Regions from separate parts of the Ectobacillus sp. JY-23 genome, predicted to be linked through region 4. Evidence: riboswitches for the same ligand, from Rfam matches in the RefSeq annotation. Region 4 holds a riboswitch; each other region holds the start of a gene.

Evidence for each region. A riboswitch is a leader RNA that binds a small molecule or an ion and turns the genes downstream of it on or off. The one in region 4 is predicted to bind S-adenosylmethionine.
Region 1: another riboswitch for S-adenosylmethionine. It lies ahead of mtnK (S-methyl-5-thioribose kinase); the one in region 4 lies ahead of MUG87_RS07845 (bifunctional homocysteine S-methyltransferase/methylenetetrahydrofolate reductase).
Region 2: another riboswitch for S-adenosylmethionine. It lies ahead of metK (methionine adenosyltransferase); the one in region 4 lies ahead of MUG87_RS07845 (bifunctional homocysteine S-methyltransferase/methylenetetrahydrofolate reductase).
Region 3: another riboswitch for S-adenosylmethionine. It lies ahead of MUG87_RS03680 (YezD family protein); the one in region 4 lies ahead of MUG87_RS07845 (bifunctional homocysteine S-methyltransferase/methylenetetrahydrofolate reductase).

The regions. Positions count from the first base shown of each region.
Region 1 is NZ_CP095462.1:1,315,092-1,323,283, reverse strand. It holds gene MUG87_RS06840 (pyridoxal phosphate-dependent aminotransferase) at 1-863, opposite strand, end outside; gene MUG87_RS06835 (carbon-nitrogen family hydrolase) at 1,055-1,834, shown strand; SAM riboswitch class I at 1,905-2,046, shown strand; partial or broken gene mtnK (S-methyl-5-thioribose kinase) at 2,128-3,231, shown strand; gene mtnA (S-methyl-5-thioribose-1-phosphate isomerase) at 3,300-4,346, shown strand; gene MUG87_RS06820 (YvrJ family protein) at 4,410-4,559, shown strand; gene MUG87_RS06815 (DUF955 domain-containing protein) at 4,797-5,399, opposite strand; gene MUG87_RS06810 (hypothetical protein) at 5,534-5,794, opposite strand; gene MUG87_RS06805 (hypothetical protein) at 5,856-6,179, opposite strand; gene MUG87_RS06800 (hypothetical protein) at 6,387-6,635, shown strand; gene MUG87_RS06795 (RDD family protein) at 6,703-7,158, shown strand; gene MUG87_RS06790 (hypothetical protein) at 7,407-7,631, shown strand; gene MUG87_RS06785 (aminotransferase A) at 7,652-8,192, opposite strand, start outside.
Region 2 is NZ_CP095462.1:1,910,001-1,918,192, forward strand. It holds gene MUG87_RS09865 (glycosyltransferase family 4 protein) at 1-340, shown strand, start outside; gene MUG87_RS09870 (MDR family MFS transporter) at 504-2,030, shown strand; gene MUG87_RS09875 (PadR family transcriptional regulator) at 2,034-2,612, shown strand; gene MUG87_RS09880 (VanZ family protein) at 2,621-3,250, opposite strand; gene MUG87_RS09885 (hypothetical protein) at 3,545-3,727, opposite strand; gene MUG87_RS09890 (winged helix-turn-helix transcriptional regulator) at 3,997-4,368, opposite strand; gene MUG87_RS09895 (NAD(P)H-dependent oxidoreductase) at 4,517-5,191, shown strand; gene metK (methionine adenosyltransferase) at 5,330-6,529, opposite strand; SAM riboswitch class I at 6,667-6,773, opposite strand; gene pckA (phosphoenolpyruvate carboxykinase (ATP)) at 7,072-8,192, shown strand, end outside.
Region 3 is NZ_CP095462.1:702,279-710,470, forward strand. It holds gene cobA (uroporphyrinogen-III C-methyltransferase) at 1-196, opposite strand, end outside; gene MUG87_RS03655 (DUF3906 family protein) at 272-490, opposite strand; gene MUG87_RS03660 (nitrite/sulfite reductase) at 493-2,112, opposite strand; gene cysC (adenylyl-sulfate kinase) at 2,125-2,718, opposite strand; gene sat (sulfate adenylyltransferase) at 2,715-3,875, opposite strand; gene MUG87_RS03675 (phosphoadenylyl-sulfate reductase) at 4,080-4,763, opposite strand; gene MUG87_RS03680 (YezD family protein) at 4,844-4,957, opposite strand; SAM riboswitch class I at 5,061-5,165, opposite strand; gene MUG87_RS03685 (GRP family sugar transporter) at 5,353-6,198, shown strand; gene MUG87_RS03690 (glucose-1-dehydrogenase) at 6,210-6,989, shown strand; gene MUG87_RS03695 (lactoylglutathione lyase family protein) at 7,094-7,591, shown strand; gene lysA (diaminopimelate decarboxylase) at 7,811-8,192, opposite strand, start outside.
Region 4 is NZ_CP095462.1:1,497,565-1,505,756, forward strand. It holds gene metH (methionine synthase) at 1-3,349, opposite strand, end outside; gene MUG87_RS07845 (bifunctional homocysteine S-methyltransferase/methylenetetrahydrofolate reductase) at 3,346-5,154, opposite strand; SAM riboswitch class I at 5,237-5,347, opposite strand; SAM riboswitch class I at 5,514-5,625, shown strand; gene MUG87_RS07850 (methionine biosynthesis PLP-dependent protein) at 5,803-6,912, shown strand; gene metC (cystathionine beta-lyase) at 6,909-8,078, shown strand.

The DNA.
Region 1 (8,192 bases), 180 kb from region 4:
TGTAATAAGGCTTGACGAGCCGCTTCTTGAACAGCACCAAAGATACTTACATACATATGATCTTGCAATACATGGATCCCTTCAATCACGCTTGCATTTCCAACTGCAAACGCGATACGCCAGCCTGCCATATTATACGTTTTGGAGAATGTATAAATTTCAATTCCAACATCTTTTGCGCCCGGTGTTTGTAAGAAGCTAAGAGGTTTTTTACCTTCAAATCCAATTGCACCATATGCAAAATCATGACAAACCAAAATATCATGTTGTTCCGCAAATGCAACGGTTTCATCAAAGAATGCTGATGTTGCAATTGCGCCTGTAGGATTATTAGGATAGTTTAAAAACATCATTTTAGCTCGTTTTGCTACGTCTAGACTAATAGATGTGTAGTCAGGAAGAAATTGATTCTCCGGCAAGAGCGGCATCATTTCCATGTTTATACGTGCTAACGCTGCGCCGGACCAATAATCTGGATAACCTGGGTCTGGCACCAGAATACTATCACCGGGTTCTGTAAAGCAAATAGGTAGCTCTACAAGCCCGGCTTTACCTCCGAACAATATAGCAACTTCGGTTTCTGGATCTATTGTTACGCCATACTCTCTGGCATAAAAGTCAGCAACAGCTTGCTTCAAGGAAGATTGACCACGAAAAGGTGGATATTTATGATGAACAGGTTCTCCTACTGCCTGTTGTAATGCTTGAATAATATGATTTGGCGTTGGTCTATCAGGGTTTCCTTGTCCCAAATTAATTACATCATGACCCTGTGCTATCACTGCATTTACCTTCTGTACCAGCCCTGCAAAGAATTGCTTAGGTAGCGAAGTCAATGTCGTGGAGGGGTTGAAATGTTTCATGTATTTCACCTCTTCGGAAAATTGTTGCAATTCTAGTGAACAATCATATATTCTTGTTGGGAGTTTGTAAAGTAAAATGTAAACTATTCTTTCTATGTGGAGAAAAAGCAGTATGCATGAAGGAAGAGGAGTTTTAGAAGTATGGAAAGAAGTGTAGCTTGTGAAGATAACGAACTAGGGGGGAACTCGTGATGAAAGTAGCTTGTTTGCAAACCGATGTAATTTTTGGTGATGTTGAAAAAAATATAGAACTTGTAGAAGTGATGCTGAAGGAAGCAATGTTAGGTAAACCAGATGTAGTAGTGCTTCCAGAGTTGTGGACGACGGGCTATGATTTGCAGCGATTAGATGTATTAGCCGATGAGAATGGAAAAGCTGTGCAAGCCTTATTTCGTAAATGGGCAAGACAATTTGCTGTAACAATCGTCGGCGGATCGATTGCAAAGCGCATTGGAACTGATGTGACTAACACAATGTATGTCTATAATAAGCAAGGTGAATGCTTGATGGAGTACAGTAAAGCACACTTGTTCCAACTGATGGATGAACATAAATATTTAACAGCAGGGAGTACAACAGGGATGTTTTCTATTGAAGGCACGTTGTGTGCAGGTTTTATTTGTTATGATATCCGCTTTCCCGAATGGATGAGAACGCACACAGTGGCAGGTGCAGAAATTTTATTTGTTGTAGCTGAGTGGCCGCTACCTCGTTTAGCGCATTGGGAAACATTATTGCGTGCCCGTGCTATTGAAAATCAATGTTATGTGGTTGCTTGTAATCGGGCTGGCGCAGATCGAAATAATGTATTTGCTGGTAACAGTCTCATTATTGATCCGTGGGGAGAAGTTGTTGTACGATTGGGACAGGAAGAAGGAATTTTATATGGTGAACTTCATAGAGAGCTTGTGAAAGAAGTACGCAAAGGCATTCCGGTTTTTGCTGATCGCCGTAAAAATATTTATCAATAAGCTATTGACAAAATGGTTTTATTCTTGTTATGCTCGTTTTCGTAATCTTTAAACTTTCTAAAAACTAAAACTCTTATCTAGAGCAGGTGGAGGGACTTGGCCCAATGACACCCAGCAACCGACCGTAATACCATTGTGAAATGGGGCGATTTATTCGCCTGTAAGGCACGGTGCTAATTCCAGCAGAAAGAAAACTTTCTGACAGATAAGAGGGGAGAAGTTGCCTTCAAACCTCTTTCGTCGCGAAAGGGGTTTTTTTAAACCCCGCTATCATACATTTTGGGGGAATCTATATGACATATCAACCTTTGAACGAAGCACAAGCGGTTTCGTTAGCAAGGAAACTAGGATATTTTACAGATACTGAGACTATAACTTGTCGTGAAATCGGGGATGGAAATTTAAATCTGGTATTTCATATTATCGGAACGGATAAAAGTATTATTATTAAACAAGCGTTACCATATGCAAAGGTAGTTGGTGAAAGTTGGCCACTTTCCTTAAAACGAGCAACTATTGAGAGCCAAGCCTTGCAAATTCAGGCAAAATATGTACCTCACCTTGTTCCACAGGTGTATTATCACGATGAACAGTTAGCTGTTACAGTGATGGAAGATTTATCCCACCTAACGATTTCCAGAACAGGTTTCATTGAAGGTGAAACATACCCACTTTTATCTGAGCACATTGGCGAATTTTTAGCAAAGACCTTATTTTATACATCAGATTTTGGAATGGATACGCAGGAAAAACGAGTGCTGGATGGGAATTTTGTAAATCCGGACTTATGTAAAATTACCGAAGATCTCGTCTTTACAGATCCATTTGCCAATATTGATACAAATGCGTTTGAAGTTGCTTTACAACCGCGAGTGGAAGAGTTATGGGCAAACGAAGAATTGCGTTTACAAGTCGCGCAGGCTAAATATAAATTTTTAACCTGTAAAGAGGCTTTACTTCATGGCGATCTACATACGGGGAGCATTTTTGCTTCAAAGACGGAAACTAAAGTAATTGATCCAGAGTTTGCAACATATGGGCCAATGGGTTTTGATTTAGGGCAATTTTTTGCAAATTTATTACTAAATGCTATTTCTCGCCCGTATCATGAACGAACTATTTTATTTGAACATATAGAAAAAACATGGTTTGTTTTTGTTGAGACTTTTACAGATTTATGGAAACGGGAGGGGAAAGAAGCGTATACAACAAGTGAAAAGTGGCTGGAACACATTCTTCAAGGGGTTTTAAATGATACAGTTTTATTTGCAGGATGCGAAGTTATTCGCCGGACGATTGGATTGGCACATGTTGCAGACTTGGATGGTATAGAAAATGAGGTAAGCAGACTTCGTGCCAAGCAGCATGCACTTCGTTACGGAAGCGCGCTGTTATTGAGCAAATTTCCTGTACATATCGCCGTATTTAAAGAGGTGTTGCTACAAACAAGTGATGAGGTGACAGCATGACTGTAGGGTTAAATGTACCGCGCTCTGTTCAATGGACAGGGCAATCTATTATTTTATTAGATCAAACAAAGCTACCACTTGAGGTGTATTACAAAGAACTAAAAACAGTGACTGAGGTGTGGGATAGTATTGTAGCTTTAGAGGTTCGGGGAGCGCCGGCTATCGGTATTACAGCTGCATTCGGTCTGGTACTTGCCGCTCAAGCCACCAAAGCAGAGGAGATGGAAACATTTCTCCAAATCTTTGACTCGGCAAAATCTTATTTAGCTAGCTCAAGACCTACAGCAGTCAACTTATTTTGGGCACTGAACCGTGTAACTGCCGCAATTCAAGTGGCTTTATCAGTGGGCGAAGCAATCGCATTGGCAGAAGCTGAAGCAATTGCAATTCAGCAAGAAGATGAAGAAGTGTGCCGTGCAATTGGTGAGCATGCTTTAACACTTTTTAATGATGGAGATGCTGTACTAACAATTTGTAACGCTGGAAGTATTGCTACAGCTCGTTATGGAACGGCGTTGGCTCCTTTTTATGTGGCGAAGGAAAAGGGGTTGCATATAAAAGTCTATGCGAGTGAAACACGTCCAGTGTTGCAAGGGGCACGTTTAACCGCTTGGGAGTTGCAACAAGCAGATGTAGATGTAACTTTGATCACAGATAATATGGCCGCAAGTACAATTGCTAATAAGAGCATCGCAGCAATTATTGTCGGCGCAGATCGAATTGTCGCTAATGGTGATACTGCAAATAAAGTTGGTACTTTGGGTCTAGCTGTATTAGCCAAGTATTTTGAGATTCCGTTTTATGTAGCCGCTCCTTTATCTACATTTGATGTATCTTTGCAAACCGGTGCTGATATTGTCATTGAAGAGCGCTCAGCTGAAGAGGTCACACATATCCAAGGTATTCAAACAGCACCCGAAGGGGTTGCAGTATACAACCCGGCTTTTGATGTAACGCCTCATCATTTAATTACAGGCATTATTACAGAAAAGGGCATTATAAGAGGAGATTTTGAAACTGAAATAAAACATTTATTTTTATAATCAATTGCTTTTCCCTTTTTCTCTAGTAAAGAGTTATTTATATAGAGAAAGGAGGGAAAAGTCATGGAGGAATGGGTTCATTTAGTCGGCAATGTTGGCTTTCCAATTGTAGTTACTTTATACCTGCTTCATCGCGTTGAAACAAAGCTTGATGCAGTTGTGCTGGCAATTGAGAAGCTTCCTCAGCATATGCAAAGCATGAACAAAAGTTGAACTATAAGACAAAGGTTCTGTTAAAGTTCGTTGTTGATTTCCGTTACAGGGGTTGGCTTTTCGCGCCAGTCAGGGATCCTCCTCAGCGATATGCGCTTGCAGGGTCTTCCTTTGACTCGCTTTTCCTGCAGAAGTCTCACTCCCTTCACTCCAATCAACATGTGTCAATCAGCAACATCTGAATTCAACACAGCCAAGACAAAAAGGACCACTATCAGTCCTTTTTGTCTTATAGTATCACTTACGCAACAGAGGGCTATTAAGAGCGAGTTGAAGTTGGTTGGAGGTGAGTAGTGGCAACCTAGAACGTGTATGAAGAGGACCAGGAACAACCGCATGCATTAAATTAAAAGGATCTGGATGGTGAGGAGATCCGAGTGGGCAATCAGGGTCGGCATTTGTTAGACGTGCCTTTTCTTTACGTGTTAATAAAATATGCCCAATTTCATGGGGGAATGTATACATATTTGCGTATGATGCAGCTGCATTTGTTAAAATAACGAATCCTTTCCACGTATCATGGTAACGCTGTGAATAGGCGCAGCCAATGACGTGTGGCTCCATAAAGTAGTTTCCACCCACGTAGCAAATGTAAATCTCGGAATTTGGTGCGAGCTCCAGACAACTTTGGAGCATATTGTGAACTTTGGGTTGCTGAGCAAATGGCAATGTATAGCTAATTTCACGATCATGAAAAGTAAAGGGAAGGTGCTTCATCTCATCCAGTTGGAATGTAATTGGATGCCAAATGGAATTGGTTAGCATCACATCTCTTGCAAGTCGATTACTTCTTGTATAGGCGTGCTGAGTTGTGAAAATACTTATATTGATATAAGTCATATAACACCTCAAATATGTGATGTAACAATATATGTAGAAAGGGTGGATATGCCTGTATATTTGTCCTACTTTTGTATAAATAGAAGTGATTTGAAAAATATGAAAATGACGGGGGAAGCCGACATTTCATTATTTTAAATAAATTTTTTCAAAGTTTTTATATCGTTCATAGGTGTTTTTTGTGTACTATTAGATAAGAGAGGCGGAAGGGGCATATTCTCTTTGCCAAGTAATGCATTTAAATTGTTAAGCATATGCAAAAATTGTTCATCCGTAACCATTTTACTGGCATGTAAATAGCAAGCCATAGAATAGGCAATCGGACTTGTGTCTACGGTGACATTCATATTTACGTTAGAGTTTCCGCTGTTAGATACACTGGCGCGACTGCGCATGTCATCATCCTCCTTTAGTAAGAAGCAGACCACAACGAGTAGTCTGCTTTTTATAATCCAATTATAATGATTCGTTTTCTCTCACTAGTCTGTTTAGCAATGGTAACAGATTTGATAGCAATTCTTCGTTTGATACGCTATTTGTTGTTGGAGAAACAGCTGTCTGGCCGCCTTCCAAGTCCCCACGATTTTGAAGAGTAGACCCTAAATTTAAGTTAACATTGGAGTTACCACTCTCTTGTACATGAGCGTGCACGTGTGCTGTTTTTTGATTTTCAGCAGATCTTGTACCTGTGCCTAATACATCTTCTACCTCATCCGTAACACCTGCCACAAAATTTTGCCCTAAAATATTTGCCAAATTATTTCTGCTTCGTCTAGCCAAACTAACCTCTCCTTTATCTGTCGTTTCAATATGGTTACACCATACAATATGCGAATAGGGACAAATGGACCTGGACAAATGAACTAGTACAAACGTTGGTTTTTGTACTGGCATTTTTTTGTATAAAAGAGAAGCATCAACATATACATATTTTGGCGTTAGTGTATAGTCATGAAATAGCAGATAATAAACAAAAGGAGGCATTGTATGTTTATTGTTATTTGTATTACAGCTTGCTGTCTTTCTTTTTTGTTAACAAGTTTGTTTCACAACACAATCATTCCGTACATACCTTCCTTTGTATATGCGTTAGGAAGTATATATTTTTTATGGTTGCACTTTTATATAAGCGGTATAATAGGAAAAATGTTATGCGGCTGGGCGGTTTTATTTGGAATTACTGCGTTGCTCACTTTTTGTGTATCTGTATGGATAGAGGAAAGAAGAACGTATTGATTTAGTTTACAACTATAGAGTGACATGTTACCATGGGATTTGTAAATGATGGGAAAGGTGAATAGAAATGAAGCTTAAAATACACAAATCAACATTAACAATGACTCGCATCGGAGCAGCTGCAATAGATATGTTTTTAATTTCTTTTGTGTATGGAGTAATTGTAGCTATTGCAACAGGAAATTATAGTGCAGTAACTAATCGTTTTTATGTTAGTTTTGGAAATTACAAGTACGATCTAATATTCGCTTTAGTGTTGATGCTATTATATTTTGTATTTTTGCCATTGGTATGGAAGGGTCTTACGGTTGGGAAAAAAATTACACGTACACGTATTGTAATGGAAGATGGAGATCAAGTAGGATTAAACACATTACTTTTGCGTTTTATCACCATTGTTCTGCCTAACATTATTTTGCTTGGAATGCCCGCTATTGTGAATATATACATTATGCTGTTTCGAAAAGATAACAAAGGTTATCATGATATTGTAGCAAAAACAAAAATTGTATCCGTTTTGTAATAATTGATTTGTAAAAATAATTTAAATTTTGTGCAAAATTTTACAAAATTCGATATGGATAACAAGTATAATAGTTTTTATATAGGACTGGCATCTCCTATATAAGTACCCTCCATTGAGAGGCGCGCATCGATGAGCGTGCCCTTTTTTTGTGGGACAAATCGTTCAAAGGTTACTGTGGTCACATAATTGTTAGCGCTTTCATATCATGGTTAGTGTTATAACAAGATGTGATGGAGGTGACATAAATGGAGAATATGACAAAATTCTTCCTTGCAGCGTTTGTAGGATGGTTATGGACAATGGCTGCAGGAACAATCGATAGCTCTCTTACTTCTTTTTTCCACTTTTTTAATATCACTGCACTAGATGGGTTTATCGATTTTCTGAAATATATGGTGACTTTTATTGGTTGGTTTGCAGTTGCGTTCTTTGGATGGCGTGTACTCTTAGATGCGTGGAAACAAGACTAATCAATGCAAAAGAGAAGGAATTATTTCCTTCTCTTTTCTTGTTCTAAGAACATTTCTAATCGATCGCAACCTTCTTTTAACATTTCCATACTGTAAGCGTAGGAAAGACGAATGTAACCTTCACCGTATTCTGAAAAAGCACTGCCCGGTACAACTGCCAAACCAGCTTCTTTCACAAGACGCATTGCAAAGGAAAAGGAGGTTTCACCGAATTGACCAATATAAGGAAACAAATAAAAGGCGCCGCCAGGACGTTTAACATCAAGTCCCATTGCTGTTAAACGGTGGTATACATAATCGCGTCGTTTCTTATATTGATGGCGCATCATACGAGGCGCATCTTTTGCTACCGTCAAGGCTTCAATTGCTGCATACTGTGAAATAGAAGTAGCGCATGTTACGTTGTATTGATGAACCTTTAACATATGTTTGGCAATATAAGCAGGAGCAAACAAGAAGCCAATGCGCCAGCCTGTCATAGAATGAGACTTTGACAGACCGTTAATTACAATCGTTTTATTACGCATTGACGGAATTTGAGCGATAGAGTGATGTGATCCC
Region 2 (8,192 bases), 410 kb from region 4:
TGCCGCCTCCTCCCTGATGGTCTTTCCATCTCCTACCGAGACATTCGGCAATGTTGTGCTAGAATCGTTAGCCTGCGGCACTCCGGTAATCGGTGCGGATGCAGGTGGTGTGAAAAATATTATTACACACGGAAAAAACGGCATGCTATGTTCCCCTAAGCAAGCGGACTTGTTTGTAAACGCGACAGAAACTCTACTAGACGATTCCAATTTACGACAGGAAATGAGACTGTATGCGCAAGAATACGCCCTCTCTCAAAGCTGGGATTCTATCTTTACAAACCTTCTGAAGCATTATGAAGATGCCATTCAAGCGCCACAAGAAGAGCTATTGGCATAAATGTTCCCCGTTCAAATGAACGGGGATTTTTACGTGGCAAAGATGTTTATTAGTTTGCGAAAAAAGGCGGAAAGATTATCTATACAAATGGTTTAATTAGACTATAATAAATGTATATGGTTTAATTAAACTATATATCCCATATAAAGAAAGGAGCTTAACTATGGTTTCAAAAGAAAGTAATATTCGCCTTGTTATAATAGGTTTGCTACTGGGAATCTTGATGGCAGCTATGGATAATACAATTGTAGCAACAGCTATTGGAACAATTGTTTCCGATTTAGGCGGACTTGATAAGTTTGTGTGGGTCACATCAGCGTACATGGTCGCTGTAATGGCTGGTATGCCCATTTTCGGGAAGTTATCCGATATGTATGGCAGAAAACGATTTTATATATTTGGCTTATTAGTATTTCTACTTGGTTCTGTGCTATGCGGAATGGCCCAAAACATCGTGCAGCTCAGTATTTTCCGTGCTATTCAAGGCATTGGTGGCGGGGCATTAATGCCAATCGCCTTTACAATTGTTTTTGATATTTTTCCTGTTGAAAAGCGCGGCAAAATGACTGGCTTGCTAGGAGCCGTATTCGGGATGTCTAGTGTATTTGGTCCCCTTCTTGGTGCCTATATTACAGAAAATATTAGTTGGCACTGGGTTTTCTATGTAAACATTCCAATTGGTTTAATCTCTTTATTCTGTATCGTCAAAGCTTATAAGGAAACAGCTCCTACCACAAAGCAGTATATTGATTGGGGAGGTGCTATTACTTTAATTGTAGCCGTGGTCAGCGTTATGTTTGCGCTAGAGCTTGGCGGAAAAGAATACGCATGGAGCTCTGCACAAATTATTGGCTTGTTCAGCGTGTTTGTTATTTTCTTTATTTCCTTCTTAGTTATTGAAACAAAGGCGAAAGATCCTATTATTTCATTTTGGATGTTTAAACAACGCGTGTTTGCAACTTCACAAATCATCGCATTCTTCTATGGTGCAACGTTTGTCATTTCAACAGTGTTTATTCCCATCTTCGTGCAGGCTGTTTACGGTGGTTCTGCGACAAGCGCAGGCTTTGTATTAATGCCAATGATGCTCGGTTCTGTTGCAGGTAGCGCGATTGCGGGTATTTTTCAAACGAAAACCACCTATCGCAATCTGATGTTATTATCCATTGCCTCCTTCCTGGTGGGCACAATCTTTTTAAGTACGATGACACCAGAAACAACACGCATGATGGTAACTTTATATATGATATTGGTAGGGTTTGGTGTAGGCTTCTCCTTCTCACTGTTACCAACATCATCTGTTCATAATATAGATCCGCGTTTTCGTGGTTCTGCAACATCAACGAATTCCTTTTTCCGTTCGCTCGGTATGACGTTAGGTGTTACCATCTTTGGAACCATCCAAAACACTACGTTTACAGAGAATTTAAAGAATGCTTTTGCTGGAATGAACGGGGGAACAAATGCGCTAGGCAATATGGGGGATTTAAAGTCTATTTTTGAACCTGCCACACGCGCAAAAATTCCGGCTCCCATTTTAGATAAAATTGTAGATGCTATGTCATCTTCTATTACACATATCTTTGCCCTTTCCCTAATCCCACTTGTACTATCAGCTATTGCGATTGTATGGATGGGAAATGCACGGGTTTCCGTGAAGAAAGATGAAAATGTAAATATTGAGGCATAGCCGATGAATGTAAAGCTAGTGGTGCTCGGTCTTCTTATGGAAAAGAATAGACACCCTTATGAAATTCAGCAAATCCTGCAGCAAAGTCATATGAAATACTATATGAAAATCACAAAGGGTTCTTTATATTACAATTTTGAGAGGCTAGAGGAACAGGGCTTCATAGCGGTCACAGATATTATTTCGGATACACCAAGACCTGAAAAAACAGTGTACGGGGTAACGGAGAATGGCGTGAAAGAATTTAATCAATTGTTATTAGAACAAATTGGAAAACAGGAAAATATGCAGCGTGCTATCCATGAAGCACTGTTATTCGCTCAATATGGAGATATTGAGCCGATGATTTCCAAGCTTGAAGAGAAGGTTGCTGAAACGAAATTGTATTTGACAACAATGGAAACGGTATACGAGAAGAAATACCGACAGGAAAATCTAGCCATTGGTTATATTCTCACCAGCGTCATTTTACACTTACGCACTGAATTGCTTGTTCTTACGAATTTGTGTCATGATATGAAAACGAAAAAATTGACTGAAAAAGGCATTGATGTATTACGAATAATTGACCCTTCCCAGTAAGGCGAAGACTATTTTGGTCTTCGCCTTTTTTTCAAGCTCACATTACAACATAGTATCCCTACCCATGCGCCAATAAAGTTCAGCAAGATATCATCCACATCAAAGCTACCAATCGTATAGTATTTTTGTGCCATTTCAATTCCGATGGTTGTAAATAATGATAAAAATGATGCAGCATGACGGTTGCGCACGATGTAGCATAAAAATGCCCCAACAGGAATGAATAAAATGATATTGCCCAGCAAGTTGGTTGCAATATAAATCGGTGCGACATTGTTATTGAGGTATAAATCAATTGTATGAAACGGAATATAATTGTCCTTTACGTTTCCTGCCTCTGGTTCTCGGGCGAACAACATGAATCCAAGCAACAGCAAATACAACAAACTAAAATATACTATAAACCATTTGAAAAGGCGGATTTTGCGGTATCGTATAACGGAATACACGCATACATAAACAAAATATAACAAAGACGCTCCTATAAAACGAATGAGCAGAAATACTGCAATTGATGCATAAGGGATCATTTTACTGACCGCATCATCCACATAATGCTCCATTATAATAAACGATGTTAATACACATATGAAAAATACCACCATGTGATGTATTACTCTACGAAATGAAAACTTCATACCACACCTGCTTTTATGTAATATCATGACTTATACATATGCATAAGCCAGTACCATATTACCATGATTGTCACAGAAGTCAGGCGAATTTTGTACATTTGTCACATGAACGTTTTACTATTGTAATGAGATGTCATTAGACTTCAAAGTAGCCGATTTATTTTGTATCTGGCCGGTATCTCGTCAAAAGTGACCGATTTATTTTAAATCTGACCGATATCTGGCTAAAAGTGACCGATTTATCTTGCATATCATAAAAGAGCATGGAAAAACCGCTGATTGTATCAGCGGTCATCATCCAGTCATACCTTTTCCAGAGAATCCTTGAATGAGTTTTTGTAAATTTTTATGACCCTCTCTAAGCTTTAACGCCTCCTGTAAGATTTTTTGCAGTTCCTCTAGTTCCTTGTCCGAAGCATGAATAATGCCGTCAGGGATATCTTGTACAATTTGATGTAAAATATCTCGGTTCATCATATGGCGCCTCCTTTCTATTCATTTGATGATGGTTATATTCGTTTTTTCTTGTTGTACATATTATCCCGACTCCCCCTTGTTTCCTGCATGCCGTCAAAGGTTCTTATAAAACGACAAGAAAAGCGAAAGCGGCTTGTTCAGCTCCGTAGGGCTGGGGTTCTCAGACCGGAGGAGCTAGCCGCTGTAGCTGGATTAAAGAAAAGCAAAGACAGTAGAATGCAAATATCTCTGCTTGACAAAAAAAGAAAGCCAATAATGCTTCCTTTTTGTTAGACGTCAGCTTGTTCTCGATGCTGAATAATCTTATCCGTATTTTCAACACCCCACTTCAACATGAGGTGAATAATAGGTGTAAGCGTTTGGCCAAATTCTGTTAGCCAATATTCTACTTTCGGCGGGACTTCCTTATATACTTCACGATGAACAATGCCGTCTCTTTCTAATTCCCGTAGCTGCAACGTTAACATCCGCTGCGTAATATCAGGAATAAGCCGTTTTAGCTCATTAAAGCGCAATGTTTGATTTGATAAATGATATAGAATCACACTTTTCCATTTACCACCGATAATGTCGAGCGTTGCTTCAACAGGGCATGCATATCCGTGAGATTCCCAATTAGAAATATCAATTTTAGCTGTCATATTAACATCCCCTTTAGTATAAAAAATGATACTATAACACAAAAATGTGCGTACTTTTATTTTAATTGGTTACTTTTATAATAGAGCTTGCAGGAGCAAAAAAACAATATTTCACTTTATAGAACAAACCATCAAAGGAGAGATCAATATGAATAAAGAAGCAAAAAAACAAGAGATTTTAGAGGCATATCAATTTAGACATGCAACAAAAGAATTTGATCCAGAGAAGAAAATTTCTGATGAAGATTTTGCATTTATTTTAGAGACCGCACGACTATCTCCAAGTTCATTTGGATTTGAGCCTTGGCGCTTTGTCGTCATCCAAGATCCAGAGCTTCGTGAACGATTACGTCCAGTTTCATGGGGAGCGCAAAAGCAGTTATCCACCGCCAGTCACTATGTTGTACTACTAGCACGCACAGCAGAAGATATGATATACAATTCGGATTACATTGAGCATATAAAAAAAGATGTAAAACAGCTACCAGAAGAAGCATACAATACAATTAGCAGTTTTTATAAAACATTTTTAGAATCAGACTTTAAGCTTCTTGGGAATGACCGTGCGATGTTCGACTGGGCTGCAAAACAAGTATACATTGCGCTAGGTAATATGATGACAGCTGCCGCTCAGATTGGTATTGACTCTTGCCCAATTGAGGGGTTTGATCAAGAAAAAGTGCACGATATTTTAGAAAAAGCAGGTGCTCTAGAGGGTGGAAACTTTGATGTAGCAGTCATGGCTGCATTCGGTTATCGCGTTCGTGATCCACGCCCAAAAGTACGTCAAGATATGAACGATGTCGTAAAATGGATTAGATAATTCCGTGAATAACTTTCTGCAAGCAAACACAATGGTATGTAAAAAATACTTTTGTAGAAGCCACGCTCAAAGATTAAAAGGTGGTTAAGAAGATTTTATCAACAATAAAAAAAACCCGCATATGTGCGGGTTTTTTTCTTATAGACCAGCTTGCTCTTTCAAAGTAGCAGCTTTATCAGTACGCTCCCAAGTCAAATCAAGGTCGTTGCGGCCAAAGTGACCGTAAGCAGCCGTTTTCTTGTAGATCGGGCGGCGAAGGTCTAGCATTTTAATGATGCCTGCAGGACGAAGATCGAAGTTTTTACGTACTAGTTCAACCAATACATCTTCAGATACAGCGCCTGTTCCGAATGTGTCAACAGCGATAGATACTGGCTGTGCTACACCGATTGCGTATGCAAGTTGTACTTCCGCTTTGTCAGCAAGACCAGCAGCTACGATGTTTTTCGCAACGTAACGCGCTGCATATGCCGCAGAGCGGTCAACCTTTGTAGGATCTTTACCAGAGAATGCACCGCCGCCGTGACGAGCGTAACCACCGTACGTATCAACAATGATCTTACGTCCAGTCAAACCAGCATCACCTTGTGGTCCGCCGATTACGAAACGACCTGTTGGGTTGATGAAGTATTTTGTGTTTTCATCAATCAATTCAGCAGGAACGATTGGATTGATTACATGCTCTTTCAAGTCGCGCTCGATTTGCTCGTGCGTCACTTCTGGTGCATGTTGTGTAGAGATAACGATTGTGTCGATGCGTACAGGTTGATTGTTCTCATCGTACTCAACTGTTACTTGCGTTTTTCCGTCTGGACGCAAGTACTCTAATGTATCGTTTTTGCGTACTTCTGCCAAGCGGCGAGATAATTTATGCGCAAGAGAGATTGGAAGAGGCATTAACTCTTCTGTTTCGTTACATGCATAACCGAACATTAAGCCTTGGTCACCAGCACCAATTGCTTCAATTTCAGCATCCGTCATAGAACCTTCGCGTGCTTCCAATGCTTGGTCAACACCCATAGCGATGTCCGCAGATTGCTCGTCAATAGATGTTAATACAGCACAAGTCTCTGCATCAAATCCGTATTTCGCACGTGTATAGCCGATTTCACGAACTGTTTCACGAACGATTTTTGGGATATCTACATACGTAGAAGTTGTAATCTCTCCCGCTACTAATACCAAACCTGTTGTTACTGTTGTTTCACAAGCTACACGTGCATTTGGATCGTTTTCCAAAATCGCATCTAGGATGGAATCGGAAATCTGATCAGAAATCTTATCTGGATGTCCTTCAGTTACGGACTCAGACGTAAATAAACGACGCTTCGTTGTCATTGGTAAACCTCCCTGTTCATTTATGTACGGAACTCATCTCTCTAGATGTCATACGACATTTTTAAAATTCCCAATATGTCAAAATAAAAAACCTTCCCTTTTGAGGAAAGGTTGAATTTGCTCTTAATTGCCTTTCACTCTTATCGTTCAAGGCTTGAGCGCCTTGCACAGGTTGAGCACCTTTCACGTATGTGAGGTTGCTGGGCTTCATAGGGCCTGTCCCTCCGCCAGCTCGGGATAAGAGAGTATCCGTCCAACAGATATACTATCGAAATACTATGGTTTTGTCAACGTATAATCCTTGGCACACATGCTGTTTTTTTACTTTCTTTAAATGTTACAACTTTCTTTCCTTATCATGTATAATCACTATAGTAGTGCCTACCTGTACAAATAACGTAAACATAAAAAAAAAGAAAGCCTATTCATTACAAATACACAAACAATTCATAACAATTAGTATACATTATTTATATGAATGTGTTATACTCTTATTGGGTATATGAGAAATTTTCATAAAATAAACAAAGGATGGTATGTATATGAGTACTGTGAATGTCCAAATCGAATTAGATGAGCTATTGAACGGAAGCAATGCACACGTGCAATTAAGCGTTCCACAGCTGGTTGAGAGAGTGCTGATGCGCGGCGAAGGCACGCTGACCTCGACAGGAGCAGTTTCTGTTTCAACGGGTAAATATACAGGACGTTCCCCTAAAGATAAATTTATTGTAAAAGAAGCGTCGGTTGCAGATAAAATTGATTGGGGTTCTGTCAATCGCCCAATTTCTGAAGAACATTTTAATCATTTATATACAAAAGTGTTAGAGCATTTAAAAGAAAAAGAAGAGCTTTTTGTATTCAAGGGATTTGCAGGAGCTGATCATAGCTATCGCCTACCGCTTCAAGTTGTGAACGAATATGCATGGCACAATCTATTTGCGCATCAGTTGTTCATTCGTCCAACGCAAACAGATCTTGCTAATCATGAGGCACAGTTTACAATCGTATCGGCTCCAACATTTAAAGCGGACCCAGCGATAGATGGCACAAACTCCGAAACATTTATCATTATTTCTTTTGAAAAACGCATTGTCCTCATTGGTGGTACAGAGTATGCCGGTGAAATGAAAAAATCTATTTTCTCTATTATGAACTTCTTGCTACCAGAACAAGACATTCTATCCATGCATTGCTCTGCAAATGTGGGAGAAGAAGGTGATGTAGCTTTATTCTTCGGGTTGTCTGGTACAGGCAAAACAACATTGTCTGCAGACCCAACCCGCAAATTAATTGGTGATGACGAGCACGGCTGGTCTGAAAATGGGGTATTTAATATTGAGGGTGGCTGCTATGCAAAATGCGTAAGTCTTTCTCGTGAGAAAGAGCCGCAAATCTTTGACGCAATTACATTTGGTGCCGTTTTAGAAAATGTTGTAGTAAACGAGAATACAAGAATTGCAGACTATAACGATGTCTCTTTAACAGAAAATACACGGGCTGCTTATCCGATGGAAGCGATTGATAACATTATTCTTCCAAGTGTTGCTGGTCATCCCAATACGATTATCTTTTTAACAGCCGATGCATTCGGTGTGTTACCTCCAATCAGCAAGCTATCAAAAGAGCAAGCGATGTACCATTTCTTAAGCGGCTACACAAG
Region 3 (8,192 bases), 800 kb from region 4:
CCTGTTGCATCGTATGATAATCGGGTAATTTACCGCAATAAATTAAATCCGCTTCGGGCTTTGCGTGCGTCAGTAACTCCTTATTCACAAGCCGATCATATAGGATTACATCCGCTTGCTGAATGCATTTTAAACCTTTCACAGTAATCAAATCCGGATCTCCCGGTCCCGCCCCGACAAGATATACCTTTCCCACACGCTTCCCCTCACTTTTTATGATGGACTCTGTTAAATCTCACCGTTGCTTGTTCACAGCGAGATTAAGAACGCCTTATATTGAAATATTTTCTTGCTCATAAATTACATATCCAGCACTTTTATGAATGCGCTTTTTCTCATATAAGGTGATATCTGTAATCACAGGTAATCGTAAAAAATATTTTTCTAATTCTACCTCAACTGCCCGAAACGCCTTTTCTTCATTTTCAGCAACAATAATGACTGGAATCACTTTCTCTTCAGCCACCACCTCAAAACGATATAGCTCCATCGTTACACCGCCGCCTCCTCTAGAATATCATCAAGCTTTTGCTGCAGATGCTCTAAACCAACGCGACCTACATAAGAGAAAAACGATTCATTTGGTAGCTTTTCTGTCTTGAATACAGATAAAAATTCGTACAAGACGGCTGGTAAATGCTCGCCATCAACCTTTCCTTTGAGCTTCTCATTATAAGTTCCGCCGTCAAGCAGTGTTCCCCCCACATATAATTCAAAGGCTTCTACCATGCGCTTGTCCGCTGTTTTCATTTTCACGCCTTGCAAGCCGATATCAGCAATTTGACGCTGTCCGCAGGAGTTAGGACACCCTACCATATGAATACGAACTGGTACATCTAATGTGAGCTGTTCATCCAAATAGGTGGCAATGCGACGTAAACGTTCTTTTGTTTCTACTAAAGCAAGATTGCAATATTCGATCCCTGTGCAAGAAACAGCGTGACCGATAAACGATTGCGGCTGTTGGTTGATGCGCTGGAACAACGGCTCTTGTAGCAAAGCTTCAACGTTCTCTTTTGGTACATTCGGAATTAAAAAGTTTTGTGAGTTACATGTGCGAATATCACCATTTCCATATGCTTTTGCAATGCGTGCCACTTCAAGCAATTCACTTGCATTCATACGCCCTACTGGTACATTAAAGCCAGCGTAGTATAATCCATCCTGCTTTTGTTCATGGACCCCGTAAAAGTAGCCGGCGTTCCATCCTTCCGTTGCATCTTCTCCCTTTTCTGGCAATGGACCTGTTAGCTCAAGAAGCTTTTCCTTAAATATATCTACGCCCCAATCAGCAACTAAAAATTTTAAACGAGATAAGTGGCGTTTTTCACGATAACCGTAATCACGGAAAATTGTCGTAATTGCAATCGCAATATCCTTTACTTGCTCCGGACGAATAAAGATATCCAGCGTTTGTGCTAAAAATGGACGCGCTGATAATCCTCCGCCCACTTTGACATGAAAGCCATTAACACGAGTTCCATCTAAATCTTTTACAGCTGGTGTAAATGCCACACAATTAATTTCTGCATTTGATGCATTGTACGTATTAGCGCTAATCGACATTTTATATTTGCGTGGTAAGTTTGAGAACTCCTCGTTAAATTGGAAAAACTCATACACGTCTTTTACAATTTCAGTGGTGTCAAATAGTTCATTTCGATCAATGCCAGCAAGTGGATTGCCGACGATATTACGTGTAATATCACCACAAGCACCAGCTGAAGACAAGCCAGCGTTTTCAAGTCGCTGTAAAATATCAGGAATTTGCTCAATACGCAGCCAGTGAAATTGAATAGCTTGACGCGTTGTAATATCCACGACGTCGCGACCATAATCTCTTGCGATTTCTGCCAACACAATAGCCTGATTATTCGTTAAGATACCGGACGGTACATTGACACGCATCATAAAATAACCTGCTTCTTTTGGTCGCTGCAAATATAAGCCAGCCCATTTGAACATATCCCACTGCTCTTTTGGAATAGAATCAAATCCATTTTCCGCGTAGTACGGAATATCTTTATAAATCTCAAGACCATCTTTAACGAGCTTCTTTTTTTCTGTTTCATTTAATTTCGGGTTCTCCGCCCATGTTTTTTCATATCCCATACTTGCGCCCCCTTAAATGTATTGTTTCTCTCGTAAATACTGTAGCAATTGCTCCGCACACGCATCTGCCGTATATACATGCGTATGGAGGGTAATTTCTGGCTTCACAGGCTCTTCATACGGTGAATCAATTCCTGTAAATTGCTTAATCTCACCGTTTCTTGCTTTCTCATATAAACCTTTTGGATCTCGTTTTTCACATTCTTCTAGCGGACAATACACAAATACTTCAATAAACTCATCAGCTTCGAGTAAATTGCGGACCGTTTGTCTATCCTCTTGAAATGGTGAAATGAAGGCAGTTAATACGATAGTGCCGCTATCAACAAACAGCTTTGCAACTTCGCCGATGCGACGAATATTTTCCTTGCGGTCTTCTTCGGAAAAACCTAAGCCTCTATTTAAACCGTGCCTCACATTGTCGCCGTCTAGTACATAACTACGGATATTTGCATCAAATAGCTTCCGTGCCACTGCATTTGCTACAGTGGATTTACCAGAGGCAGATAGTCCAGTGAACCAAAGTACAAAGCTGTTATGCTTGTTTTGTTTTCTTCGTTCCGCCTTTGTTACTGAGGCATCGTGCCAGATAATGTTTTCACTCATTGGACACCTCCAGCAGCAACCTGTTCCCGACGTAATCCACGAATTAACACTTCGATGACTTCCTGACGGCTAAATGTGCTCGGGGGAATCTCTCCATTTCGTAACATTTCACGAACCTTAGTACCTGATAAAATTACATGGCTTTCGGCTCCATGTGGGCAAGTTTTCGCAGAAGCCATTGCACCACACTCATTACAGTAAAAGCTATTTTCAAAGAACAATGTCGTAATCCCGATCTCCTCTGCTGTAAAATTACTAAAGATTTTCTGTGCATCATATGTGCCATAATAATCGCCAACCCCTGCGTGATCACGGCCTACAATAAAGTGGGTACAGCCAAAATTTTTACGCACAAGTGCATGAAAAATTGCTTCACGTGGTCCTGCATAACGCATAGCAGCTGGAAATACTCCTAAAAACACACGAGATTTTGGATAATACTTTTGCAATAATACTTCATAACTCTCCATGCGAACATCCGCCGGAATATCGTCGGACTTTGTTTCACCGACCAGTGGATTTAAGAATAGACCGTCTACTGTTTCTAGCGCTGTCTTTTGAATATATTCATGCGCACGATGAACCGGATTTCGTGTTTGAAACCCTACCACTGTTCTCCAGCCTAACTCGGCAAACTTTTGTCTTGTTTCAATGGGATCTAGTCGATATGATGCAAATTGATCTTTTGGAACGCGCTTTACAAGAGTAATGCGCCCCCCTAAATTAACATTGGGTCGATTGAACACACGCTTTACACCAGGGTGTGCCTCGTCCCTTGTTCCATACACATACTGTGCTTCTTTTAATTTATCCGGTGTATATATGTCTTCAATTTGAAGAACGCCATATGTTACTCCATCTTTTATAAGGCGAACATGCTCACCTACACGTAGTTCACCTGCTTTTTCCTGGGTAACAGCCAACGTGATAGGAATGCTCCACACAGTACCATCGGCCAGACGAATATGGTTGATGACTGCATCATAGTCCTTTTTCGTTAAAAACCCAGTCAAGGGACTATATGCACCTGTTGCGATCAATTCCAAATCGCTGAGTGCGACCGTGTCTAACTCGACTTCTTTTTCAATATGAAACGTATCGTACGTTTCATCCACTAATTGAATTAATGTACCTCCATGCGGGAGAATCTGACTCATTCTTTTTCGCTCCTTTATCCATATACAGCAAATTTTTTGAGACATACCAACAATAGAATAACGAAAGCACAAAAACTGTTAGCTCATAAGCCCTGCCCTATCTTAGGTACTAAGAGTAGTTGCACATAGCCTTTTCCTATTCAAAAAGTATGTCAGATTTCCTATTTGCATTTATATAGTTCTCAAATTGGTTTACTTGGTTTTCTAATGTAAACCACATTCTGTTTTATTCGTACCTGACCATCTGCCATCTCTTCCTTGTGCAGGCAGCGTACACATTTCACAACCAATGCTTGGATACCCCTGATCATGCAGTATATTGTAAGGTAAATTTTCGCGGTATACATGACGCCATACGTCCTTCCACGTCCAATGAATAAGTGGGCAAACCTTAATGGAATGAAACTTATGGTCTTGGTTAAGAAATTCTGTATTCTTTCGCGTTGGTGATTGTTCACGACGTAAACCCGAAATCCATGCCTTTCCCTGACTGAGGGCTTCATGTAATGGCTGTACTTTTCGAATGTTACAGCATGCATTCGGATTACGTTCCCATAGCTTAGGTCCGTACGCATCTTCTTGCTCTTGTAAGTTCAGTGCAGGCCGTTTCATTTCAATACGCAGTTTTGGAAATCGCTCCTTTATTTTTGCAATCACATCATATGTCTCTCTAAAATGAAGATTTGTGTCCAGAAAAACAATGTTAGCATCCGGTTTTACCTTGCTGATAAGATCAATGAGTACAATCCCTTCTATACCAAAGCTACAGGCATACACAATATTTTCGCCATATTCTTCGTATGCCCAGCGCAGTACAGACAGTGCTCCTTTTGCACCATCATCCTCCGAAAAGGAAGGGAGGGTTCCCCACGTTTCATACGTAATCATGCGACCTTCCTCCTTTATACAAAAAGAGGCAGTCTTAACCCTTAGGTTAAAACCGCCTCTAGTTTCTCTAGTCAGCGCTTTTACTTCAACCGAACTTTTTCATTTTTCTCAAGCTGAATAACTTTGCCATCTTGTACAATGAGTGTAATGGATCCGAACTTCATATCGTCGAGCATCAATTTAATTTTTTCCATGATGACTCGATACTGTTCTTCTGCTACCACAACAGCCCCCCCTTTTCCCATAATAAACAAAAAAATCTTTCCATTTCGAAAAGACTGTTGAGGTAACTATTTTACCTTATCTTTCAAAATGGGCACCATTTTGCTGGAAGTAGCACCTTGCTTTTCGCAGGTTGCCGGGCTTCATCGGGCCAGTTCCCTTCGCCTCTCTGGATAAGTGATTTAGTTTATTGTAACACAATTCTAAATTTTTGCAATCGCACTTTTCCGATAAGTTTTAATTTTTTTAGGAAGTTACATTCTTATGAGTACTAACAAGGTGCATGAATGGGTGGGTAAACCAATCCTGCATATATAAAAGTGTATGCACTGGGTCAAACTAATAATAAAAAGAAAGGATTTACACCATGGGTCTTTTATTGGCTTTGCTTCCAGCCCTTTGTTGGGGCAGTCTTGTTTTACTAAGTACCAAGCTCGGTGGCGACTCTCGCTCTCAATTACTTGGGACAGCATGGGGCGCTTTTTTATTTTCCATTGTTATGTATATATACAAAACACCAGATCTATCCTGGTTTATCTTTTTTATTGGCTTCATATCCGGCATGTTCTGGTCTCTCGGTCAAGGCAACCAATATGGCAGTGTAGAACACCTTGGCGTTTCTAAAACAGTTCCTTTGTCTACAGGAATGCAACTTGTTGCTACTACTGCTTTTGGCGTATTTATTTTTAAGGAATGGGAAACACAGACAGCAACTTTTATCGGCTGTATTGCCATTGCATTGATTATTATCGGGGTACTTTTTACAGTGAAAGAAGAACATAAAAATAAGAGCGGTGATCGAAAAAAAGGGTTGCTTCTCCTAGTAGTTTCTACAGTCGGATTTTTGGCATATGTCGTAATCATACGCTGGTTCGAAATTGACGGTTGGTCTGCTATTTTACCACAAGGCGTAGGGATGGTAACCGGAGCATTGCTTTTTTCCATTAAACATAGACCATTTAACAAGTATGCGCTTCGTAATGTGATTACTGGTGCCGTGTGGGGCATTGGTAATCTTGGTTTATTACTTGCTATCCCACGAATCGGCGTTGCAACCAGTTTTTCTTTATCACAGACTGGTATTATTATCTCTACACTTGGCGGCATTTTTATTTTAGGAGAAAAGAAATCAAAAAAACAAATGGTGTTTGTAATAATTGGCTGCTTACTTATTATTGCAGGCGGTGTCATGCTGGGTTTTACTAAAACATAAGGAGGCACATCATGTATCCTGATTTGGCAGGAAAAGTAGTCATTATCACAGGCGCTGGTAGCGGTCTTGGCAAAGCTATGGCCCTTCGCTTTGGAAAAGAAAAAGCAAAAGTTGTTGTTTGCTATTTTCCGGAAGAACAAAAGCAAGATGTGGACGATATTATTACAGATACCCATTCAATGGGTGGTGAGGCTATTGGTGTGTTTACAGATGTAACAAACGAACATAATGTGGTAACACTTATTCAAACTGCAACAAAGCATTTTGGTAGCCTAGATATAGTGATTAACAATGCAGGCATTGAAAATGAAGTTCCTACTGTAGACATGCTGCTTGAAGATTGGAATAAAGTTATTAGCACCAACTTGACTGGTGCGTTCCTTGGTTGCCGCGAAGCACTTAAATATATGCTCGAGCACAATATAAAAGGCAATATTATCAATATGTCCAGCGTACACGAAATGATCCCACGGCCACATTTTGTCCATTATGTAGCAAGCAAAGGTGGCATAAAATTGATGACGGAAACGCTGGCACTTGAATATGCACCGAAAGGGATTCGCGTCAACAGTATCGGACCCGGGGCTATTGATACACCAATCAACGCAGAAAAGTTTTCAGATCCTGATGTTGAGAAGCTTATTCCGATGGGCTATATTGGGAAACCAGAAGAAATTGCTGCTTGCGCTGCTTTTTTAGCATCTGAACAAGCTAGTTATGTAACCGGTATTACTTTATTTTCCGATGGAGGTATGACCAAGTATCCAAGCTTTCAAGCTGGTCGAGGATAATTCAGGTATCTAAACGGGGACTATGTTACAAAAAAGTGCGCACTTATAATTAACATGTTCTTTATTTATACTAAAGCAAGACTTATTAGCAGGAGGTCATTTAGATGAATGCAGTATATCCACGTTCATTTTCTCATATTGGTATTTCAGTTCCCGATGTAGAACAAGCAGTAAACTTTTATACAGAAGTACTGGGCTGGTACGTCATCATGGAGCCATCAGAGATTGTAGAAGATGACAGTGCCATCGGCATCATGTGTAGCGATGTATTTGGAGCTGGGTGGGGTAGCTTTAAAATTGCCCATCTATCAACCGTCGATAAAGTAGGAGTTGAGATTTTTGAATTTCCTAACCATAAAACGCCCGAAAATAATTTTGAGTACTGGAAAACAGGTATTTTCCATTTTGCCGTGCAAGATCCCAATATTGAAGGGTTAGCGCAAAAAATTGTAGAACATGGCGGCAAACAGCGCATGCCAATTCGTGAATATTACCCAGGTGAAAAGCCTTTTAAAATGGTATATTGCGAAGACCCATTTGGCAATTTAATTGAAATCTATACACATAGCTACGAAATGACATACTCTTCCGGAGCATACTAAAAGCCTGCGCATTTGCGCAAGCTTTCTTCTATTATACTCTGTTAAAGTTCATTGTTGATTTCCGTTACGGGATTCGCTTTCCGCGGGCGGTCAGGGAGCCTCCTCAGCGCTATGCGCCTGCGGGTCTCCCTTTGACTCGCTTGTCCCGCAGGAGTTTCACCCCTTCACTCCAATCAACAAGTGCAAATGATCAACATTAGGCTTTAACACAGCCATATATTAAACAAATTCGCGTGTACGAACGCGGTCATTTTTAATTAAATCGGCAAACGATTCACGTTCTACAACAACCTGAGCATTTCCATCTTTTACAAATACGACACCTGGCCGTGTAATACGGTTATAATTGTTTGCCATAGAATAACCGTATGCTCCTGTACAAGATACAGCTAACAAATCCCAAGATGCAACAGTCGGGAGCTGAATGTCCCAAATGAGCATATCGCCGCTTTCACAGCATTTCCCGGCGATAGATACCGTTTCTGTTGGCGCTTCGTCGGCACGGTTGGCAAGCATAGCTTCATATGATGCATTGTATAAAGCAGGGCGAATATTATCTGTCATGCCACCATCTACAGCGACATATTTTCGAATCCCTGGT
Region 4 (8,192 bases):
AAAATACCATTGCCGTAACCGAAGCCTCGGGGTTCATCATATAACCGTCCGTCAATTCAACACCAATTTCTTCCGGACGTAGCAAACGAAACAATTTTTCTTGATCAGCAAGCTCCGGACACGCTGGATAACCGAACGAAACTCGAATGCCTCTATATTTCGCACGGAAGCGCTCCTCCATTGTCATACGCACCGGATCCGGAAAGCCCCAGCGGTCACGAATTAACATGTGCGTATATTCAGCCAAAGCCTCGGCCAATTCAAGTGCTAATGATTGAATGGCATGACTGCGTAAATAATCTCCTTCTTGCTTCCACTTTTCAGCTACTTCTCGTACACCAGACCCGACAGTAACGGAGAAAAACGCTACATAATCACGTTCTGTTGGATGCAAGTAGTCAGCAAGAGTGCGATGCGGTGTTTTTTGTTGACGAGGAAAAGTGAAGCTTTCAAGTCGTTTCTCTTGAGATGGATCATAGATATAAATATTTTGTCCATCTGCTTTAACAGGGAAAAACTGATATACAACTTGCGGACGAAGCCAAGTTTCTTCCTGTAGCAACTCATCAATAAGCGCGTTTAATTCAACAGCTTTCACATCTCCTTGTGCCAATAACTTTTGTACATTTCCTTTCACACCAAGATGATGACCAAGGAGCATCTGTCTGTTTAAAAAGGGCGTAATATATGACACAGGAATATCTTTCATAACGACACGTTGCAATGTATGAGGACGCAATACTTCCGCCACTTCTAGTGGAACAGGTACATATTCTTCCGGTACTATTGCTACTGAAGGGGCAACCGTTACCTTTTTTTCTCTTTTTTCTACGATTAGCTTTTCACGTTCATCAGGACGCTGTAAACGATTGGCAAGATCAAGGCCGTTCATTGCATCACTTGCATATAAAACCAAACCTTCATAAGATGGTGAAATGCGTGTATCTGTAAACTTTCGTGTCAAAGCTGCTCCACCTACCAAAATCGGCACATGAATATCGGCTGCCTTTAGATCTTCGGCTGTGGTAACCATCTGCTGTGCAGATTTCACCAGAAGACCAGATAAGCCAATAATATCAGGTTTATGCTCCTGCACTTGGCGAATCAACTCATCCGAGCGAATATTAATACCCAAGTTGACGATTTCAAAGCCATTGTTTGCTAAAATGATCTCAACAAGATTTTTTCCAATATCGTGTACATCTCCTTTGACTGTTGCCAGTACAACCTTTCCTTTCTTTTTCACATCTGTTTGCTCCATATGTGGTTCCAAATAACTTACCGCTGCCTTCATGCTTTCTGCACTTTGCAGCACTTCCGCCACAATGAGCTCATTATTGTTAAACAAACGTCCTACTTCATCCATACCTGACATAAGTGGTCCGTTGATAATATCAAGCGGCTTCTGCCCTTCATCTAAAGCAATTTGCAAGTCATCAAATAAACCTTGCTTTGTTCCTTCTACAATATAATTTGCTAACCTTTCCTCCAATGTAAATGTTTCTTGCACCTCAACACTTTTCTGCTTTGCAACGCGGTAAAAGGCTGTAAATTCTTCCAGTGTCTGTTGATTTGTTTGAAACAGCAAGCGGTCTGCCAACGCTTTTTCTTCATCTGAAATAGAAGCATAGCGCTCTAGCTTTTCAGTATTAACGATTGCATAGTCAAGACCCGCTTTTGTCGCGTGATATAGAAATACAGAGTTTAAAACCTCTCGCCCAGCAGGTGGCAAGCCAAATGAAATATTACTAACACCAAGTATTGTTAAGCATTCTGGTAACGCCTCTTTGATTAACCGCAAGCCCTCCACAGTCGCTAGAGCCGATCCTATATATTCTTCATCGCCCGTTCCGACTGGAAATACAAGTGGGTCGAAAATAATATCTGAAGGTCTCACACCGTATGTTTCAGTCAACAACTTATAACTTCTTAGTGCGATTTCCAGCTTCCTTTCCGCGGTGACCGCCATTCCAATTTCATCAATTGTTCCTACTACAATTGCAGCACCATATTTATGCAGAAGAGGAATCACCTTCTCAAAGCGTTCTTCTCCATTTTCGAGATTAATAGAATTTAAGATCGCTTTACCTTGGATATAGGTAAGTGCACGTTCCATTACTTCTTCGTCAGTAGAATCAATAACAATGGGAACCTTCAGCATTTTGGTCACAGTTTGTAAAAACTTTTCCATATCTTCTTTTTCATCGCGATCAGGATCTGCCATACAAATATCAATAACGTGGGCGCCCCGCTTCACTTGCGCCCTAGCTATTTCTGCTGCTTCTTCGAATTTTCCCTCAGCGATTAAACGTTTGAATGCTCGAGAGCCAATGACATTGGTGCGTTCACCTACAAAAAGTGGGCGCATGGATTCTTCATATTGTAGGCTCTCGAGGCCGCTTACAGAATGACCTTGTCTCACTTTTTTGGTTCTCGGCGAAAGCGATACAAGCTCCTGTTTCATTGCACGGATATGAGCCGGTGTAGTTCCGCAGCATCCACCAACAATATTTATCCAGCCTTCTTCTGCGAATGCTTGGACTTTTTTTGCAAGCGATTGCGGCGATTCATGGTAATGACCGTCTTCGTCGGGCAAACCTGCATTGGGATAACAAGAAATATAACTTTCCGATACCTCATTCAAAGTTCTGATATGATCACGCATAAATTCCGGACCAGTCGCACAGTTCAGACCAACCGCGAGCGGTTTTAAGTGTTCAATAGATAAATAGAAGGCTTCTATACTTTGACCCGCAAGTGTCGTTCCCATAGGTTCAATCGTACCTGAGATCATAAGCGGCACCGTAATACCCGTTTCTTCAAATGCCTGGCGTATTCCGATCGATGCAGCCTTTACGTTGCGCATATCTTGGCTTGTTTCTACAAGTAATACATCCACACCGCCCCGCAATAAACCGCGCGCTTGTCGCATATATGCCTGAATAAGCTCTTCAAACGTAACACCACCTGTTACGCTAATGGCTTTTGTTGTCGGCCCCATTGCTCCTGCCACAAAGGCTTCTTTTCCCACTTCAGCAACTGCTTGTTTTGCAAGTTTGGCTGCTAATTCATTTAACTCTTCATCTAAATGAGATAAATGATAGTCGCTTAATACAATATTAGTAGCTCCGAATGTATTGGTTTCAATAATATCGGCACCCGCTTCTAAATATGCTTTATGGATGGATAAAATAATATCTGGTCTTGTTTTTACAAGATATTCGTTACATCCTTCATATACTTCGCCACCAAAGTCATCTGCTGCTAAATCATATTGTTGAATCATTGTTCCCATTGCGCCGTCAAGAATGAGAATTCGTTCCTGCAATGCTTGTTCAACCCTGCTCATACGTTCGCCTCCTGTTGTATTTTTGCATATTGTACAAGTTCTTCTGTTAGTTCGTAACGCAGAAAAGGCGTAATTAAATAAATGCCATGAAACATTGTTACTGCAGCAGCCAACAGCTCTTTGGAAATGGCCAAGCCCTCTTGTATAGCTTGCTGTGGCTGGCAATCCATCCTTTGTCTAATATTTTCTGGAAGGGTGATGCCCGGCACCTCATAATGTAAAAAATCTGCATTTCTCTTACTGACGAGCGGCATGATTCCTATGAAAATAGGTACTTTTACATGTCTCGTTGCTTCATAGGTTCTTAGAAGTGTCTCCACATCATATACAGGCTGTGTAAGAAAATAATCTGCGCCAGCAGCAATCTTCTTTTCCATCCTTTTTACAGCAGCATCGATATGTCGTACATTTGGGTTAAAAGCAGCAGCCACAGAGAAGGAAGTAGCATCCCCAATTGATTTGCCAAGAGGTGATTTTCCTTGATTCATTTGTTTCATCATAGAAATAAGCTCGAATGAGGAAACATCATAAACAGACGTGGCGCCTGGAAAATCGCCGACACGAGCTGGATCTCCCGTCAAAGCAAGCACCTCATTCATACCCAGGGAAGCAAGACCTAGTAAATGGGATTGTAAGCCAATTAAATTGTGATCGCGACATGTTAAGTGTGTTAACACAGGTATGTTCTGCCTCATTAGCATCGCGCCAAGTGCCATATTAGAAATACGTGGACTGGCTAATGAATTATCAGCCAGAGTAATTGCATCGGCTCCTGCTCGTTTGAGTGCCTTTGCTCCTTCAAAAAAGCGACTCGTATCCAAAGTTTTAGGAGGGTCTAGCTCGACAATAATCGTTCTCTCCTCCTTTGCCTTTTCTGCTAAACTATTACCTGTTTGACGAGAGCGAGCCTCTGCTATGGTAATGATATTTCTTCTCTCTACCTCTTTCCTTAAGACCGGCGCTTGCTGTAATGCTTCTTTCATCGCCCGAATGTGTGCAGGTGTGGTCCCGCAGCAGCCACCAATCAGTTTGACACCTTGATTGGCAAATTGATTCACCATATCTTTAAAGTATTCAGGTGTTCCCTCATACACATATGTACCATCTACATATTTGGGGAGACCTGCATTCGGATAGGCAGAAAGATGTCCCTTCTGTGGAAGGGGCACATAGGTCAAAGATTCAATCATATGAAGCGGTCCCAACCGGCAATTGAGACCGGCAACATCAGCACCAGATTGAAACAATTCAGCAAAGACATCTTCAATATATCTTCCAGTTTGTGTCAAGCCAGCCTCATGTAAAGCTACCTGTGTAATAATGGGGATATCTGTTCTTGATCGCAAAATACGTAAAGCTCGTATTAATTCCTTTTCATCATAGAAGGTTTCCAGGATCAGGCCATCCACACCTTCCTCAAGCAAAGCATACGCTTGCTCAAGCAACATAAACTCACGTTCTGCTTCTGTTGTTATCATGGCTCCCGTATGCTTCACGCCACCAATCGTCCCAAGGATATAAGCACCCTCTGCTCCGACTCTAGCGTTTCTAACCGCGGCTCTATTAATAGCAACAACCTGCTCCTCCAAGCCATATGCGCGCAATTTCCCTTCATTAGCACCATATGTATGTGTTTGGATAACCTCTGCTCCTGCCTCTCTATATTGACGATGTATATCAATGATGCGCTCTGGTTGTTCTAGATTGAGTTCTTCCAAACAACTCTGCAATCCATGAGAATGGAGCAATGTTCCGATTGCTCCATCACCTAGTAAGATACCTTCCTCAATTCTTTTTCGTAACATTCATCGCACCCCTTTTTGTAGGGCGAATAATTTCACAAAAAATCCTCTCCTTTATGAAAGGAGAGGATTCGGAAACATCCGCCCCTTATCACGCAAAACTTGTTGTTTTGCAGGTTGTAGCACCGTTTCAAACAAGTCGTTTGAAGGTTGCCGGGCTTCACAGGGCCTTTCCCTCCGCCGCTCTCGATAAGAGTTTGATACAACTTATGCGCTTTTCATGATAATTTAGCATACTCGCTTTTTAGAAGTCAATAAAAATAAACATAATTATTTTTAATTTTTTAAATTAACAAAAAAATATTGCTTTTTTCTAGGTACTAAGTATACAGTATAAAAAAGACTTCGAACTTCATATGTGTTTCTTATCCAGAGAGGTGGAGGGACTGGCCCTTAGATACCTCAGCAACCATTAACAATTCTGTTAAAAAGGTGCTAACTCCAGCAAATTCAAAGGAATTTGACAGATAAGAAGAAGCGTATTCTGCATTATAAAGCCTTCTTCTTAGAAGGCTTTTTTATGTTAGGCAGTTTTAAAGCCTAGTGTTGAGGATAGGAACTTGTTGATTGGAGCGCAGGGGGAGGCTCTTGCGGAACGCAAAACACTGTAATGGAAAGTAACAACGGCCTTATATTAAAGGGGGAGAAAATATGAGACAGGAAACAAAGTTGGCTCAAATTGGAAACAGAAGTGAACACACTACAGGAACTGTGAGCGCTCCTATTTACTTATCTACAGCTTACAGACATGAGGGGATTGGCAGATCAACCGGATATGACTATACGCGTACAGGCAATCCAACGCGCGAGATTCTCGAGCAGGCCATTGCAGAGCTGGAACACGGAGATAAAGGGTTTGCCTGTAGCTCAGGTATGGCTGCAATTCTTCTTGTACTTTCTTTATTTAAATCTGGAGATGAATTGATTGTATCAGAAGACTTATACGGCGGTACTTTCCGCTTATTTAATGATTTAGAAAACAGATGGAACATTCGATGTAGATATGTATCAACTCATGATCTACATCATATCGAAGAAGCCATTACATCAAACACAAAGGCTATTTTCATTGAGACACCTACCAACCCACTCATGGAAGTCACAGACCTTCCCGGCGTAGCTGACATTGCAAAAAGATATAATTTACTGCTCATAGTTGATAATACCTTTTACACACCGGTGCTACAGCAGCCTATCTTGCTTGGTGCCGACATTGTCATTCATAGTGCCACAAAATATTTAGGAGGACATAATGATGTATTGGCTGGTCTTGTTGTAGCGAAAGGAGCAGCGCTTTGCACGGCACTCGGTCATTTTCATAACGCTTCCGGTGCTGTTTTAAGTCCCTTTGACTCTTGGCTTTTAATGAGAGGCATGAAAACTCTAGCACTGCGCATGAAGCAGCATGAAGAGAACGCAAAAGCCTTGGTTTCTTTCTTGCAGTCTTCCGCATCAGTAACAGATGTCCTGTACCCTGGCAAAGGGGGAATGATTTCATTTCGCTTACAACACGAAGAATGGATTGATCCATTTTTGCAATCCCTTTCTCTCATCACATTTGCAGAAAGTCTAGGTGGTACGGAAAGTTTTATTACATATCCGGCTACTCAAACACATGCAGATATTCCTACTCAGGTGCGGCTACAACGTGGTGTATGCAATCGGCTACTTCGCTTTTCCGTGGGTATTGAGCATGTTGAAGATTTGATACAAGATGTAAAGCACGCACTTTATCTTGTACGCGAGGAGGTTCAAATATGAACCACTTTTCCTTTGATACACGCTTATTGCATAATAAGCATAAATTTGATTCACAAACAGGTGCTGTCAGTGTACCTATTTACCAAACGTCCACTTTTCATCAAACAAATCCCGATACATTTGGCAAATACGATTATAGTCGTTCCGGAAACCCTACTCGTGAGGCTCTAGAAGAGGTGATTGCCGATCTTGAAGACGGTGTGAAAGGATTTGCATTCTCATCAGGCATGGCTGCTATCTCAACTGCCTTTTTGCTCCTATCACAAGGAGATCATGTTCTTATTTCTGAAGATGTATACGGCGGAACCTTTCGAGTTGTAACAGAAGTACTGGCACGTTACGGCGTAGAGCACACCTTTGTTGATATGAGTAATTTACAAGCTGTAAAAAACGCAATTAGACCAAATACAAAGGTACTATATGTAGAAACTCCTTCCAACCCACTTTTAAAAGTCACCGACTTAGCTGCTGTATGTCAAATCGCTAAAAAGCACGGCGCTTTGACTTTTGTAGATAATACCTTTATGACACCTTTGTATCAGCGTCCTTTGTCTCTAGGAGCTGATGTGGTCTTACACAGCGCAACAAAATTTATTGCTGGGCATAGCGATGTAACTGCAGGTTTAGCTGTGGTAAAGGATGCATCTTTAGCAAAACAACTCGGCTTTTTACAAAATGCTTTCGGTGCAGTGCTCGCACCACAAGATGCCTGGCTCGTACTTCGCGGGCTGAAAACATTACAAGTTCGCTTAGAGCGAAGTGCACAAAATGCATCAGCTATGGCTGCCTATCTCGATCAACATCCGAAAATAAAGCATGTACATTATCCAGGGCTTACTCATCATCCAGGCTATGACGTACACCAACGTCAAGCATCACATCCCGGTGCTGTTCTTTCCTTTGAATTGCACGAAGAAATATCTCTAAACTCATTCTTATCATGTATTACATTACCAGTCTTTGCTGTGAGTTTAGGTGCTGTTGAATCTATATTATCTTACCCAGCTAAGATGTCACATGCTGCTATGTCTGTGGAAGAACGAGAAAAACGAGGCATCTCATCGAATTTGCTTCGTTTATCTGTTGGCTTAGAACATATTGATGATCTTATATGTGACTTTGAAAATACTTTTGAGAGAACAAAAAGTCACATTCAATTATTCTAACAAAAAACATATTTTCTATAATAACCAAGAGATACAAGCAGTTGCTAAAGAAGTATTTTCGCAACTGCTTGTATTATGGTACTATATAAAGAACAAAAATTGTGCTACAATGTG